Regions from separate parts of the Plantactinospora sp. KLBMP9567 genome, predicted to be linked through region 1. Evidence: predicted binding sites of a transcription regulator. Region 1 holds the regulator's gene; the other holds the start of a gene.

What was found. The regulator HspR, encoded in region 1, represses chaperone genes until heat shock. The targets are predictions, from matches to a motif close to TTGAGTNNNNNNNACTCAA.
Region 2: the regulator HspR is predicted to act here: its motif matches at 2,555-2,573, upstream of lon (endopeptidase La).

What each region holds. Positions count from the first base shown of each region.
Region 1 covers NZ_JAWQRR010000039.1:56,720-64,353, forward strand. The annotation lists gene R6Y94_RS28620 (ABC transporter) at 1-819, opposite strand, end outside; gene dnaK (molecular chaperone DnaK) at 1,123-3,003, shown strand; gene grpE (nucleotide exchange factor GrpE) at 3,154-4,128, shown strand; gene dnaJ (molecular chaperone DnaJ) at 4,244-5,431, shown strand; gene R6Y94_RS28640 (heat shock protein transcriptional repressor HspR) at 5,516-5,908, shown strand; gene R6Y94_RS28645 (DUF4360 domain-containing protein) at 6,413-6,958, shown strand; gene R6Y94_RS28650 (DUF4360 domain-containing protein) at 7,209-7,634, shown strand, end outside.
Region 2 covers NZ_JAWQRR010000039.1:208,801-216,434, forward strand. The annotation lists gene R6Y94_RS29335 (LuxR C-terminal-related transcriptional regulator) at 1-95, shown strand, start outside; gene R6Y94_RS29340 (hypothetical protein) at 92-1,153, shown strand; gene R6Y94_RS29345 (helix-turn-helix transcriptional regulator) at 1,304-2,335, shown strand; gene lon (endopeptidase La) at 2,594-4,936, shown strand; gene R6Y94_RS29355 (ABC transporter ATP-binding protein) at 5,243-7,144, shown strand; gene R6Y94_RS29360 (hypothetical protein) at 7,276-7,634, shown strand, end outside.

The sequences.
Region 1 (7,634 bases):
GAGGACCAGCGCGATCGCCGTACCGCGGAGTCGGGCGGTGTGCAGGAGTTCCCAGGGCACCGCGTCGGCGTACCGGGCGGCGGTGGTGACGAAGAGCCACAGGTCGGCGGCGGCGAGCAGTTGGGCGGCGAGCGCCCGGTTGGCGTCCACCACCGAGTCGATGTCCGGGGCGTCCAGGAAGGCCAGCCCGGCGGGCAGGGCGGGTGCGGTGACCAGGTGCAGGGTGTCCGGCAGGTCGCCGGGGGTGGTGGTCCGGGTCAGCCCGGGCAGCAGTTCGCCCTGCCGGAACCAGGCCGCGTCGAGCGGGCTACAGACCAGCACCGGCGAGCGGGTGGTCGGCCGGAGCACGCCGACACTGCTGACCCGGGCCTGCACCAGGCTGTTGACCAGGGTTGACTTGCCGGCGCCGGTCGAGCCGCCGACGACCACCAGCAGCGGCGCGTCGAGCCGGGCGAGTCGGGGTAGCAGGTAGTCGGCGAGCTGGGCCCGCAGCGCCGAGCCGAGCTGGCGGGCCTCGTCCGCTCCCGGCAGGGTCAGTGGATAGGCGGTGACGTCGATCGCGGTCCGCAGCCGGGTGAGCGCCCAGCGCAGGTCAGAGGCAGCGTCGCCGGCCGGGGGCCGGCCCTCCACGGCGGCGGGGACGGTCTCGGGCGGCGTGGGGACGGCCGGGGGCACCCGGTCCGCCGGACCGGCCGGGTCGCCGGCCGGTGGGTCCTGGAGGGTGGTATCGGCCTGCTCGCGATCCGCGTCGGCGATGGGGTTTTCCGGGCCGACCAGGGGCGTGCCGAGGCCGGTGGCCGGTTCGCCGTGGGTCGTCACGGGGTAAAGACTGCCCGATCCCTGCAACACAGACAACAGGCACCGTTGCTCGCGGATCAACGCACTGCCCGCCGTCGGTTTCCTGGCCGGCTGTCCGGATCCCCACGACCACTGTCGATGCCCGGCCGTGTCGAGGCATTCGCGGTGGTGGAAGCCGTGGTACGGGTTGCGTCGATGTGACTCAAGTCCGACTTTGCGCGTACGGCGGATCGTGGCACTATTGAGTCCGGTCCACTCAACTTGCGGTGGGTGTGCTGCGGGCGGTGCCCGTCACCTGCCTTGTAACGAAGCGAGGAAGCGAAGATGGCACGTGCGGTCGGAATCGACCTCGGCACGACGAATTCCTGCGTCAGCGTTCTCGAAGGCGGTGAGCCCACCGTCATCGCGAACGCCGAGGGCTCGCGGACGACTCCTTCGATCGTCGCGTTCGCCCGCAACGGCGAGGTGCTCGTCGGTGAGGTCGCCAAGCGTCAGGCGGTGACCAACCCGGACCGGACCATCCGGTCGGTCAAGCGGGAGATGGGCACCAACTGGTCCGTCGACATCGACGGTAAGAAGTACACCTCACAGGAGATCTCCGCCCGGACGCTGATGAAGCTCAAGCGGGACGCCGAGGCGTACCTGGGTGAGCGGATCACCGACGCCGTGATCACCGTTCCGGCGTACTTCAGCGACGCCCAGCGGACCGCCACCAAGGAGGCCGGGGAGATCGCCGGCTTCAACGTGCTGCGGATCGTGAACGAGCCGACCGCGGCGGCGCTGGCGTACGGGCTGGACAAGGGCTCCAAGGAGCAGACCGTCCTGGTCTTCGACCTCGGCGGCGGCACCTTCGACGTGTCGCTGCTGGAGCTGGCCGAGGGGGTCATCGAGGTCAAGTCGACCAGCGGTGACAACCACCTCGGTGGCGACGACTGGGACGAGCGGATCATCGACCACCTGGTGAAGACCTTCCGGGGCCAGCACGGGGTCGACCTGTCCCAGGACAAGATGGCGATGCAGCGGCTGCGCGAGGCGGCCGAGAAGGCCAAGATCGAGCTTTCCGCCGCCACCACCACCAGCATCAACCTGCCGTACATCACCGCCGGCCCGGCGGCTGGCGACGGTGCCCCGTCGGCGCCGCTGCACCTCGACGTGACGCTGACCCGGGCGGAGTTCCAGCGGATGACGCAGGATCTGCTCGACCGCTGCAAGGGTCCGTTCGACCAGGCCATCAAGGACGCCGGGGTCAAGGTCTCCGACGTCGACCACGTGATCCTGGTCGGCGGCTCGACCCGGATGCCGGCCGTCTCCGAGCTGGTCAAGCAGCTCACTGGCCGGGAGCCCAACAAGGGCGTCAACCCGGACGAGGTCGTCGCGGTCGGTGCCGCGCTCCAGGCCGGTGTGCTCAAGGGCGAGGTGAAGGACGTCCTGCTGCTGGACGTGACCCCGCTGTCGCTGGGCATCGAGACCAAGGGCGGCATCTTCACCAAGCTGATCGAGCGCAACACGACCATCCCGACCAAGCGCTCCGAGGTCTTCACCACGGCCGACGACAACCAGCCGTCGGTGCTGATCCAGGTCTTCCAGGGCGAGCGGGACATCGCGGCGTACAACAAGAAGCTCGGCACCTTCGAGCTGACCGGCCTGCCGCCGGCACCGCGCGGTGTGCCGCAGATCGAGGTCACCTTCGACATCGACGCGAACGGCATCGTGCACGTCAACGCGAAGGACCTCGGCACCGGCAAGGAGCAGTCGATGACGATCACCGGCGGCTCGGCGCTGCCGAAGGACGACATCGAGCGGATGATGCGGGACGCCCAGGACCACGCCGACGAGGACAAGCGGCGCCGGGACGAGGCGGAGACCCGCAACCAGGCCGAGCAGCTCCAGTGGCAGACCGAGAAGTTCCTCGCCGAGAGCGGGGACAAGCTGCCGGCCGAGCCGCGCGACAAGATCAACGAGGCGCTCGGTGACCTGCGCTCCGCGCTCGGCGGGACCGACCTGGAGAACGTCAAGTCGGCCCACGAGAAGCTGCTCAAGGTCTCCCAGGAGGCCGGCTCGCTGCTCTACGCGCAGCAGCAGGCCGAGCAGCCGGGGCAGCCGGGTGCCGCCGACGCGGGCCCGGAGGCCGGGCCGACCGGCGCCAAGAGCGGCGCCGACGACGTGGTGGACGCGGAGATCGTCGACGAGGACGACAAGAAGTGAACCCTTTTCCACCTGGACCGCGCGGCGCTCACGCACCGTATCCGACCCTACGGTCCATCGGACCGCAAGGGGAGGTTGAAGAAGGTTCGGTGATGACGCGTTCCCCGCGTACCCGGGCTGGCCGTAAGCACAACGGATCGAGGTAGCTGAATGACGGACAAGCCACGAGCCGCCGAGCCGGAGTCCACCGGATCGGCGCCGGGTGGCTCCGCGCCCGCCGGCCCTGCCTCGGGCACGGACGGCGAGGGCGTCGTCATCCGGAACAACCGGAAGATCAACCCGACCGGCGACCAGCCGGGCTCGGGCGGTACGACCGACGGGACCACCCTGGCGGCGAAGGATCCGAACCCGGATCCGGAGCCGCCGGGTGACACCGAGCCGGTGGTGGCCGCCGGAGAGGTGGACGACACCGCGTCAACCGGTGCCGCGGCTTCGGTCGACGACGCGAAGTCGGCCGAGGGCGGGTCAGAGGTGGCGGACGACGCGACCACCGGTCCGGGCGACGTGACCGTCGACGACTCCGGGGCGGCGACCACCGACCCGGCCACCCCGGTGGTCGACGACACCGAGCTCGCCGAGGTGCTGGCGGCGGAGCGACCGTCCGGCGCCGACGGACCGGTGGTGGACGCCCCGGCCACGCCGGTCACCGAGGCCACCGCCGACGTCGACGGTCCGGGCCCGCTCGGCGCCGAACTCGCCGCGCTGCGGGCCGAGCTGGACGAGCGGACCAGGGACCTCCAGCGGGTGACCGCGGAGTTCGCCAACTACCGCAAGCGGATGGACCGGGAGCGGGCCAGGGACGCGGACCGGGCCACCCGGGTCGTACTGGCCGCGCTGCTGCCCGTACTCGACGACCTGGATCGGGCCCGCGAGCACGGTGACCTGGTCGGGCCGTTCGGCACGGTGGCGGAGCAGTTGAACACCGCCCTGGCCAAGTTCGGGCTGACCCCGTTCGGCGAGAAGGGCGACCCGTTCGACCCGAACCAGCACGAGGCGGTCGCGCACCAGACCTCGGCCGAGGTCACCGAGCCGACCTGTGTCGAGGTGTTGCGGCGGGGCTACCAGGTCAACGATTCGCTGCTGCGGCCCGCGCTGGTCGCGGTGGCCGATCCGGAGCCGGAGTGAGCGCTCCGGCGGTCGAGGAAACCGGGTCGAAGCGAGGTTGAGCCGGTGCGCCGCGGGGGGGGGGGGGGCGCCCCCCCCCCCCCCCCCCGCCACAGGGGAAGGAGGTGGACGACCGATGAGTTCCAAAGACTGGCTGGAGAAGGACTTCTACGCCGTACTGGGGGTGGACAGGTCCGCCTCTCCTGACGAGATCAAGAAGGCCTACCGCAAGCTGGCCAGGGAATCGCACCCGGACCACAACCCGGGTGACGCCCAGGCCGAGGAGCGGTTCAAGGCCGTCTCCGAGGCGTACGACGTGCTCGCCGACGCGCGCAAGCGCAAGGAGTACGACGAGATGCGCTCGCTCTTCGGGTCGGGCGCGTTCCGCCGCAACGCCCGGTCGGGCGGGCCCGGCGGATATCCGTTCGACGTGTCGGACCTCTTCGGCGGTGTTGGCCAGCCGGGCGGTGCGGCCGGCGGGGACCGTCGGTTCGGTGGGGCGGGCTTCTCCGACCTGTTCAGCTCGATCTTCTCCGGCGGGGGTCCCACCCGGACCCGTGGCCCGGCCCGGGGCCGGGACGTGGAGGCCGAGGTCATGCTCGACTTCGACGACGCCGTACGCGGGGTGACGGTGCCGTTGACGCTGCGCGCTCCCGGTGTCTGCGACACCTGCCACGGTGACGGCGCCAAGCCGGGTACGCTGCCCCGGACCTGCCCGCAGTGCCGGGGCGCCGGAGTCGTCACCCGCAACCAGGGCTCGTTCAGCTTCTCTGAGCCGTGCCGGGAGTGCCAGGGCGTCGGCACGATCGTGGACGAGAAGTGCCCGGAGTGCCGGGGCACCGGCGGGGTGACCAAGTCCCGCACGCTCAACGTGCGGTTTCCGGCCGGGGTCGCGGACGGCCAGCGGATCCGGCTCGCCGGCCGGGGTGAGCCCGGTGACCGGGGCGGCCCGCCCGGCGACCTGTACGTCCTGGTCAAGGTCCGCGAGGACGACCTCTTCGGGCGCAGCGGCGACGACCTGACCCTGACCGTGCCGATCACCATCGCGGAGGCGGTGCTCGGAACGGACCTGCGGGTGCCCACGCTGGACTCGGCGGTGACCCTGCGGGTGCCGCCGGGCACCCCGAGCGGCCGTACGCTGCGGGCCCGGGGCAGGGGTGTGGTGAGGCGGGACGGCCAGGCCGGTGACCTGCTGGTGACCGTGGAGATCGTGGTCCCCGAGCAGCTCTCCCCGGAGGCCAGGAAGGCGCTGGAGGAGTTCGCCGCGCAGACTCCGGCGGCGGCACGGGAACATCTCGACGTCCGGGTGCGTCGTTTCAACTGAGCTGTTGGCAACGCGGAGGTGATCAAGGTGGCCGAGGAGTATGTCGTCGTCTCGATCGAGCAGGCGTCCGACGCCAAGGTTTTGATGATCTCGGTCGCGGCCCGGATGGCCGGCATGCACCCGCAGACCCTGCGCCAGTACGACCGGATGGGGCTGGTGCAGCCCGGTCGCGCCCCGGGCGGCGGTCGCCGGTACAGCGCCCGGGACGTCGCACTCCTCCGTGAGGTGCAGCGGCTCAGCCAGGACGACGGTGTCAACCTGGCCGGCATCAAGCGGATCATCGTGCTGGAGCAGATGGTCGACGAACTCCAGCAGCGGATCGCCGGCCTACAGGCCGAGCTGGAGGCCGCCTATCGCCGGGTGGCCGAGCTGGAGGCGCTCGGCGGGCTGCCCCGCCGGGACCTGGTGCCGACCAGCCGGCCCTCGACCGCGCTGGTGGTCTGGCGCCCCCGCCGCACCTCGGGCCCGTCGGCCTGACCTCTCCGGCTGCTCCGAAAGCACTACGCCGGGTGTTTCGGGAACATTACGCCCGATTCTCGGAATCCGTTAGCCAGAAGGCTCGGAAACCATTACCCCGGGGAGCCCGGGAGGCTTCACCGTACATAGCGGTGGCGTCGGAGTCCGCTGTACCGCCGGTCTCCGGCATCTTTCTCCGTACGCTCCCGGTGAAGGTCATGAAGCGTCTTGTCCATCCGGCCCGGTCCGGGTAAGGGGTGGCGGGCCGCCGAGTCGTGTCTTGGTGCCGCGCTATGACGCGGCTCTGCGGATGCTTGTGACCCGAGCGAAGGAACTGATCAACAGTTTCCGGAATGTGCACGGTTACAAGATTGTTTAATTGACGGCTATCAATGTTCTGACTATGGTGGGCTGCGGGCGCGACCGCATCGCGACGACCGGAAGGGAACTACCATGTCCAACGTGATGGCTGTCGGCGGCGTACTCGCGGCATTGTTTGCCTCGACGGTAGCTACCGAGCCTTTGGTGACTCCTGCCGAAAGGGTCACCATCAGCGTGGAGACCGTCAATGGATCGGGCTGCCCGGCGGGGACGGCCGAGGTGAGCACCGCAGCCGACAACACGGCCTTCACGGTGAGCTACAGCGACTACTTCGTGCTGGCCGGTGCCGGGGCGAAGCCGACCGAGTTCAGGAAGAACTGCCAGCTCAATCTGCGGGTCAACATCCCACAGGGGCTCACCTTCGCGGTGGCCCAGGTGGACCTGCAGGGCTTCGCGTACCTCCAGCGGGGAGCCAGCGGCTCGCAGCACTCGCACTACTACTGGATGGGCAGTTCGTCGACCGCGCAGACCAGCCACGAGTTCACCGGGCCGTACAGCGGCGGCTGGCGCACCTCCGACCGGGCGGCTGCCCTGGTCTACGCACCCTGCGGCGAGGCGCGCAACCTCAACGTCAACACCGAACTGCGGGTCGATGGCGGCAGCGCCGACAACGGCACGAGCTTCATGACCATGGATTCGAGCCGGGGCAGTGTGCGCAGTGTCTACCACCTCAGCTGGAAAGAGTGCTGACCGCGCCGCCGTAAACGCGTCCCCCGGCGGCAGTTTGTCGGGTTAGCGCGAATCAGGGCCCCCGGGCCGGCCGATGGAATTGTGAATGTCCATCGAGCCTGGCCCGGGGGCCCTGTGTATTCGGTTGCGGGTCGTAGTACCACCCTTTCGGTCAATACGCATTCAACTTTAAGACATTGACGCAGTTCAATAAATAGAGTTAAGGTGTGCCTGCGCGCGCGACATTATCGCCACGATCGGGAGGGAACCCATGATCAGTGTGCTGGCCATTGGCAGTCTCGTTGCCTCGATGCTCGGCGGGATTGTCATCCCGACGGATCCGCCCGTGGAGCCTCCGGACGAGAAGATTGTCATCGAGGTTATTACCATCAATGGTTCGGGTTGCCCGGCCGGGACCGCGGCCGTCGCGGTCGCCCCCGACAACACCGCCTTCACGGTGACCTACAGCGACTATCTCGCCCAGGTCGGCGTGGGGGCGCGGCCGACCGACGCCCGGAAGAACTGCCAGTTGGCCTTGCAGGTGCACGTCCCGGAGGGCTTCACCTACGCCATTCTCCAGGCCGACTACCGCGGCTACGCCTACCTGGCGAACGGTGCAACCGCGGTGTCGCGGGCCAACTACTACTTCCAGGGCTCCTCGCCGACGACGTACAAGAACCACAACTTCAGCGGCCCG
Region 2 (7,634 bases), 150 kb from region 1:
CCAAGCTGGCGGCCCCCTCCCGGACCCTGGCAGCCGTACGCGCGTTCCGGCAGGGCCTGTACCTGCCACGGTCACTGACTCGGAGCAGAAGATGAGGCGTTACCCCTCACTCACCCACCTCCTCCACCAGGCGGCGGTCGTCGCCGCGAGTCCGGTCGGCGCCGACCGTCCGGGGCAGTGGCTCTCCCTGCTGCGCCGGCTGGTCCCGTACGACGCGGCCTGGATCTCCCTCTTCGACGACCGGGACCAGTTGTTCTCCGAGGTCGCCAGCACCGGGTACGACGACCGGATCCGGAACTACTTCGGCACCCGGGAGGTGGTGCGGCAGGCCGAGCAGGCGGGGTTGACCGAGTCGCCCGTCCCGCAGCGCGGCCGGGACCTCCCGGTGCCGGCGACCGAGTATCCGGTCTGGAGCGACTACTACCTTCCGGCCGGGTTCCGGGAGGGGCTGGCGGTCGGCCTCTTCACCCGGGACCGCCGGCACGTCGGCATGCTCGTGCTCAGTACCGAGGACGCGGACCATCCCACCGACGTGGAGCGGGACCTGGTCGGCGTACTGGCACCGCGGGTCGCCACCACCCTCGACCCGTTGTGGTCGCTGTCGGTACTGGCGAGGGTCGTCCACCAGGCGGTCGCCGGGGTGGTGCTGACCCACGCGGGCGACACGCTGCCGCTCTGCGGCCTGCCCGGGCACCCGCTGCTGGCGGTGGGGTCGACGCTGCTCAGGGTGGTCGCCGAGCACGCGCCCGATGGTGGCGGCTCGATCTCGTTCCTCTGGCCCGCCCGGCCGCCCCGGCGGCCGTCGTCCCGAGCTGGTGGCTCCGGGGTCGCGCGGGACGGGTTGTTCCGGGTCACGGTGCTGGGCTGCGCGACCGCGCCGGCGCCGCTGGTCGGGGTGGTGATGCTCGCTCCGCTGCCGGGAGGGCGGTGCCCGCTGGACCGTCGCGAGCTGGTGGTCCTGGGGCTGCTCCTGGCGGGCTGGACGGACGAGCGCATCGCGGTCGGCCTCGACCTTCCGCTCGCGACGGTCGCCGAGACGGTGGAGCGGAGCCTCGCCGTTCTCCAGGCCCCGGACCGGCACGTCGCCCTGCTCCGGGCGGCCCGCCGGGGTTGGTTCATCCCACACCTGCCGGGGACGGCGCCACCGGGCTGAGCATCGTTCGTGTCCGGTGCCGTTTCCGGCGGCGGCGCTCGCCGTTCTCTTAGGTAACCGCGTCGGTGCCGACGGTGGATTGACAGGACTGCCGATACGGCGAGGAGTGGATCATCATGCGGGCGACGGCTCGGGGTACCGGTACGGGGGATGGTTGACCTGCCACCCGGTGCTGCCGAGGTCGCGGCCGACATGGAGCGGATCGCGGCGCTACCGGGAGATGTGCGGGACCGGGTGCCGGAACTGTTGAAGGTGCTGCACCGGCTGGTGCCGAGCGGCGGCTCCATGGTGCACGTGCTCAACCCCGAGCTTCGGGAGTTCGAGGGGATAGGCGAGTCCGGCTACACGGAGGCGGCCCTCGCCTTCATGCGCGGTTCGGACCACTACCGGGAGATGGAGTTGCTCGGCATGGACCGGGACCGCCCGCCGATGTGCGTACGTGACGCGCCCGTGCCGCCGGGCGAGTTGCAGTCCTGGGCGGAATTTCTCGAGCCGGCGGGCTACCGGGAGGGGGTCGGCCTCACCCTGTTCAGCCGGGACGGGCGCCACCTCGGGTTGATCACGCTGCACACCGACAACCCGGCGCAGCCGACCGACGAGGTCCGGGACTTCCTCGGGCTGCTCACCCCGATGATGGCCGAGGCCGTCGACCCGATGCGGTCGATCGTGACGCTCTCCAGGATCGTCGCCGACGCGGAGTGCGGCGTGGTGCTGACCCGGGCCGGAAATGTACTGCCGCTGCCGGGGCTGCCGGACCACCCGCTGCTCCGGGTCGGGTCGCCGGTGTTGGAGGTGGCGGCGGCGGGGCTGCGCGAGGGGCACGTGTACAACTCCTTCCTGTGCCCGTACCCGGCGGCGGACGATCCCGGCGGCCACGTCCAGGTGGCCGTGCTGCCCTGCCCGACGTCGGCACCGGCACACCTGCGGGCGGTGGTGCTGACCTCTCCCGCCAGGGACCTGCACGGCCTGACCAGGCGGGAGTTGGAGATCCTCGGCCTGCTTGTCGACGGCTGGTCCAACCAGCGGATGGCGAGCGAGTTGGTGATCACCCAACGGACCGTCGCCGCGCACATAGAACACATCCTGGACAAGATGGATGCTCCGACCCGTACCCTGGCCGCCGTCCGCGCGCTGCGCCTGGGCCTGTACGTCCCCAAGCCCCTCGCCCGGACCCGACGCTGACCCCGCCCGCGCCGTGGTACCGGCCTGCTCGCGCGGGTCGTGGTCGGGCTCGACGCCCCGTACCGGCACACCGCGCTGCTCCGGGCAGCCCGGCGCGGCTGGTTCATCCCGCCCTGCGCCGGCCGTCCCACGCTGGGCTGAGCGTCCGGTCCGGTCGAGGACTCCGGATCGTCGTAGTGGCCTGGATCACAAGCCGGAACATGGAGCACCGTTTGTTACTTGAGTCGTACAAGCTCAACTAACGATGGCAGGTGTGTGATGGCAACTCTTCCGGTTCTTCCTCTGACCGACGCTGTCCTGCTGCCCGGCATGGTCATCCCGGTGACCCTGGACGCGACCACCCAGGCAGCGGTGGACGCCGCCCGGGCCACGGGCGACAAGAAGCTTCTGGCCGTGCCCCGGGTCGACGGGGAGTACGGCTCCATCGGCGTCATCGCCACGATCGAGAAGGTCGGCCGGCTGCCCAGCGGCGAACCCGCCGCCGTGGTACGCGGGCTGTCCCGGGCCCGGATCGGCTCCGGTGTGCCCGGCCCCGGCGCGGCCCTCTGGGTCGAGACCGTCGAGGTCACCGAGCCGGCCCCGGCCGGCCGGGCCAAGGAACTCGCCCGGGAGTACCGGGCACTGGTGACGTCGCTGCTGCAACAGCGCGGCGCCTGGCAGGTCATCGACGCGGTCGAGCGGATGACCGACCTGACCGAGCTGGCCGACTCGGCCGGCTACGCGCCGTGGCTCACCCTGGAACAGAAGATCGAACTGTTGGCCGCGCCGGACGTGACCGCCCGGCTCGAACTGCTGGTCGGCTGGGTGAAGGCGTACCTGGCCGAGCAGGAGGTCACCGAGCGGATCAACACCGACGTGCGGGAGGGGCTGGAGAAGTCCCAGCGGGAGTTCCTGCTCCGCCAGCAGCTCGCCGCGATCCGCAAGGAGCTGGGCGAGGACGAGCCGGACGGCTCGGCCGACTACCGCTCCCGGGTCGAGTCCGCCGACCTGCCCGACAAGGTACGCGAGGCGGCACTGCGCGAGGTCGGCAAGCTGGAGCGGGCCAGCGACGCCTCTCCGGAGGCGGGTTGGATCCGTACCTGGCTGGACACGGTGCTGGAGATGCCGTGGAACACGCGTACCGAGGACAACACCGACCTGGTGCAGGCCCGCGAGGTGCTGGACGCCGACCACGCCGGACTGGCCGACGTGAAGGACCGGATCCTGGAGTACCTGGCGGTGCGCAACCGGCGCGCGGCCCGCAACCTGCAGGTCGTCGGCGGCCGTGGCTCGGGCGCCGTGCTGGCCCTGGGCGGCCCGCCCGGAGTCGGCAAGACCAGCCTCGGCGAGTCGGTCGCCCGGGCGCTGGGCCGGAAGTTCGTCCGGGTGTCCCTCGGCGGCATCCGGGACGAGGCCGAGATCCGTGGCCACCGCCGGACGTACGTCGGCGCGCTGCCCGGCCGGATCGTCCGGGCGCTGCGCGAGGCCGGCTCGATGAACCCGGTCGTGCTGCTCGACGAGGTCGACAAGATCTCGGCGGGGTATGCCGGTGACCCGGCCGCCGCCCTGCTGGAGGTGTTGGACCCGGCGCAGAACCACACCTTCCGGGACCACTACCTGGAGGTCGACCTCGACCTGTCCGACGTGCTCTTCCTGGCCACCGCCAACGTGGTGGAGGCGATTCCCGGCCCGCTGCTGGACCGGATGGAGCTGGTCACGCTCGACGGCTACACAGAGGAGGAGAAGGTCGCGATCGCCCGGGACCACCTGCTGCCCCGGCAGATCGAGCGGGCCGGACTGACCGCCGACGAGGTCAGCGTCTCCGACTCCGCGCTGGGCCGGATCGCCGCCGAGCACACCCGCGAGGCGGGGGTACGCCAGCTCGAACGCGCGCTGGCGAAGATCCTGCGCAAGGTCGCGGTCGCGCTGGCCTCGACCGAGGGTCCGGTACGCATCGACACCGACAACCTGGCCAACTACCTGGGGCGGCCGAAGTTCACGCCGGAGTCGGCGGAGCGGACGGCGGTGCCCGGGGTGGCGACCGGGCTGGCGGTGACCGGTGCCGGCGGTGACGTGCTGTTCATCGAGGCGACCAGCATGGAGGGCGAGCCGGGGCTGACCCTGACCGGGCAGCTCGGCGACGTGATGAAGGAGTCGGCGCACATCGCGCTCTCCTACCTCCGGTCGAACGGCCGGGCTCTGGGGCTGGACCCGAACGCGCTGGCCGGCCGGCGGATCCACCTGCACGTGCCGGCGGGTGCGGTGCCCAAGGACGGGCCGAGCGCCGGCATCACCATGGTCACCGCGCTGGCATCGCTGGCCAGCGGTCGGCCGGTACGCCCGGAGTTCGGCATGACCGGCGAGGTCACCCTCTCCGGCCGGGTACTGCCGATCGGCGGGGTGAAGCAGAAGCTGCTCGCCGCGCACCGGGCGGGGCTGACCGAGGTGATCATCCCGGCCAGGAACGAGCCGGACCTGGACGACCTGCCCACCGAGGTGCGGGAGGCACTGACCGTGCACACCCTGGCCGACGTGGCCGACGTACTGGCGCTGGCCCTGCGGCCGGCGGACGACCCGGGGCTGCTCGACACCGCCGACGGCCCGGCGCTGGCCGCCGCCTGACCTGACCCGACCGATGACGGGCCGCCCGCGATGCGCGGGCGGCCCGTCGCCGTCTCCGCCCCCAAGGCTTCAGGCTGCCGGCGGCGGCACCGCCGGGCCTCAGGCTGCCGCGATGGCGCCGGGCTTCAGGCTGCCGGCGGCGGGGCCTGGCCTCGGCCTGCCGGCGGCGGCCAGTACCAGCCAGATCGCCGCCCGAGGGCCGCCCCGACGCCTCGCCTGACGTTGACCTCGACATTGCTTGAGGTCGTACTGTCGGTGGGCGCCGGTAGGGTCCGGGCGACTCGGTGTTCAATGGGGGTGCCAGGGATGGATATGGAAGTCACGGCGTGGAACTCGCTGTACCACGCGATGCATGCCCAGCAGGACAAACGTCCGTTCTCCAAGGCCACACTCCGCCGCATCGCCGGCTTCGCCGGGCCACACCGCCGGCGACTGACCCATTATCTGCTGCTCAGCGTGGTGATGGCGGTGCTCGCGGTGGCCACGCCGGTACTGGCCGGCCGGGTGGTCGACGGGATCGTCGGCGGCGGCAGCACCGAGCTGGTGGTCGGGCTCGCCGCGCTGATCGGGGTCGTCGCGCTGGCCGAGGCCGGTCTCGCGCTGCTGACCCGCTTTCTCTCGGCGAGCATCGGCGAGGGTCTGATCCTCGACCTGCGTACGGCGGTCTTCGACCACGTGCAGAAGATGCCGGTCGCGTTCTTCACCCGGACCCGCACCGGCGCCCTGGTGAGCCGGCTCAACAACGACGTGATCGGTGCGCAGCGGGCGTTCTCCGACACCCTCTCCGGGGTGGTCGGCAACCTGGTCACGCTGCTGCTCACCCTGGTCGTGATGATCGGCATCTCCTGGCGGATCACCCTGCTTGCGCTCGTGCTGCTGCCGGTCTTCGTGCTGCCGGCCCGCCGGATGGGCAGCCGGCTGGCCCGGCTGGAGCGCGAGGCCGCCAACCACAACGCGACGATGAGCACCCAGATGACGGAGCGGTTCTCCGCGCCCGGGGCGACCCTGGTCAAGCTCTTCGGCCGGCCGGCGGAGGAGTCGGCCGAGTTTGCCGACCGAGCCCGCCGGGTCCGTGACATCGGGGTACGCACCGCGATGGTCCAGTCGGTCTTCATCACCGCACTCACCCTGGTCTCGGCGCTGGCGCTCGCCCTGGTGTACGGCCTCGGCGGCTTATACGCGCTGCGCGGCCAACTGGAGCCGGGTGCCGTGGTCGCGCTCGCCCTGCTGCTGACCCGGCTCTACGCCCCGCTGACCGCGCTGGCCAGCGCCCGGGTCGAGGTGATGAGCGCGCTGGTCAGCTTCGAGCGGGTCTTCGAGATCCTCGACCTCAAGCCGCTGATCACCGAGAAGCCCGACGCGGGTCGGGTGCCGGACGGGCCGGTCTCGGTCGAACTGGACGAGGTGACCTTCGGCTACCCCTCGGCGGACAAGGTCTCGCTCGCCTCGCTGGAGGAGGTGGCGACCCTGGACACCCGGGGTGGGGTCGACGTGCTGCACGACGTCTCGTTCCGGGTGGAGCCGGGCCAACTGGTAGCCCTGGTCGGCTCCTCGGGGGCCGGCAAGTCCACCATCGCCCAGCTCGTACCCCGGCTCTACGACACCGACGCCGGTGCCGTACGCCTGGCCGGGCAGGACGTCCGGGATCTCTCCGCCGACTCGATCCGGGACACCCTCGGCCTGGTCACCCAGGACGGCCATCTGTTCCACGACACGATCCGGGCCAACCTGTTGCTGGCCCGGCCGGGGGCGGCCGAGGAGGAGTTGTGGGATGCGCTGCGCCGGGCCCGGCTCGCGGACCTGATCGAAGGACTGCCCGACGGGCTCGACACCGTGGTCGGCGAGCGCGGTTACCGGCTCTCCGGCGGCGAGCGGCAGCGGCTGACCATCGCCCGGCTGCTGCTGGCCCGGCCCCGGGTGGTGATCCTGGACGAGGCGACCGCACACCTCGACTCCACCTCCGAGGCGGCGGTGCAGGCGGCGCTCGGCGAGGCGCTGGCCGACCGTACGGCATTGGTGATCGCGCACCGGCTCTCCACCGTACGGGCCGCCGACCAGATCCTGGTGGTGGAGGAGGGCCGGATCGTGGAGCGCGGCACCCACGACGAACTGCTCGCCGCCGGTGGCCGCTACGAAGAGCTCTACAGGACCCAGTTCGAGCAGGACGAGCGGCCCCGGGCCGAGGAGGAGGCGCTGGTCGCCGGCTGACCGCCGACGTGTGGGCCGACGGCGTGGGGGACCGCTGCTCGACGGCTCGCCGCCGAGGAGGCGGGCCGAGGAGGCGGACAGCACCGGGGGTGGCATGGCAGGCCGGCGCGGCTCGACCCGAGAATGGTGGGGTGACAGCCGAGCCATCCCGACCCGTGTCGTCCGCCGGATCGGTTCCCGCCCAGCCGGCGCCGCCGGAGATCGCTCCGGAGGTCGTGCCGGAGACCTCGCCGACACCCGAGACCTCGCCGCCGGAGGTACCGGCCACTCCCGGTGCGCCGGACGCCCCGGCCACCGCCGAGGCGCCGACTCCGCACCCCGCGACGCCGGCACCTGCGGCGCCCGAGCCGGCGTCGGCCCCGACCGACGAGGGGGCGTCGAGGTCGTCGGGCGAGGGCTCGGCCAGTCCGACCAAGGTCCGGATCGACACCCCCGGCGCCACCATCGAGATCGAGGCGAACGAGTCGCTGGCCGAGGTGGTGGCGACCGC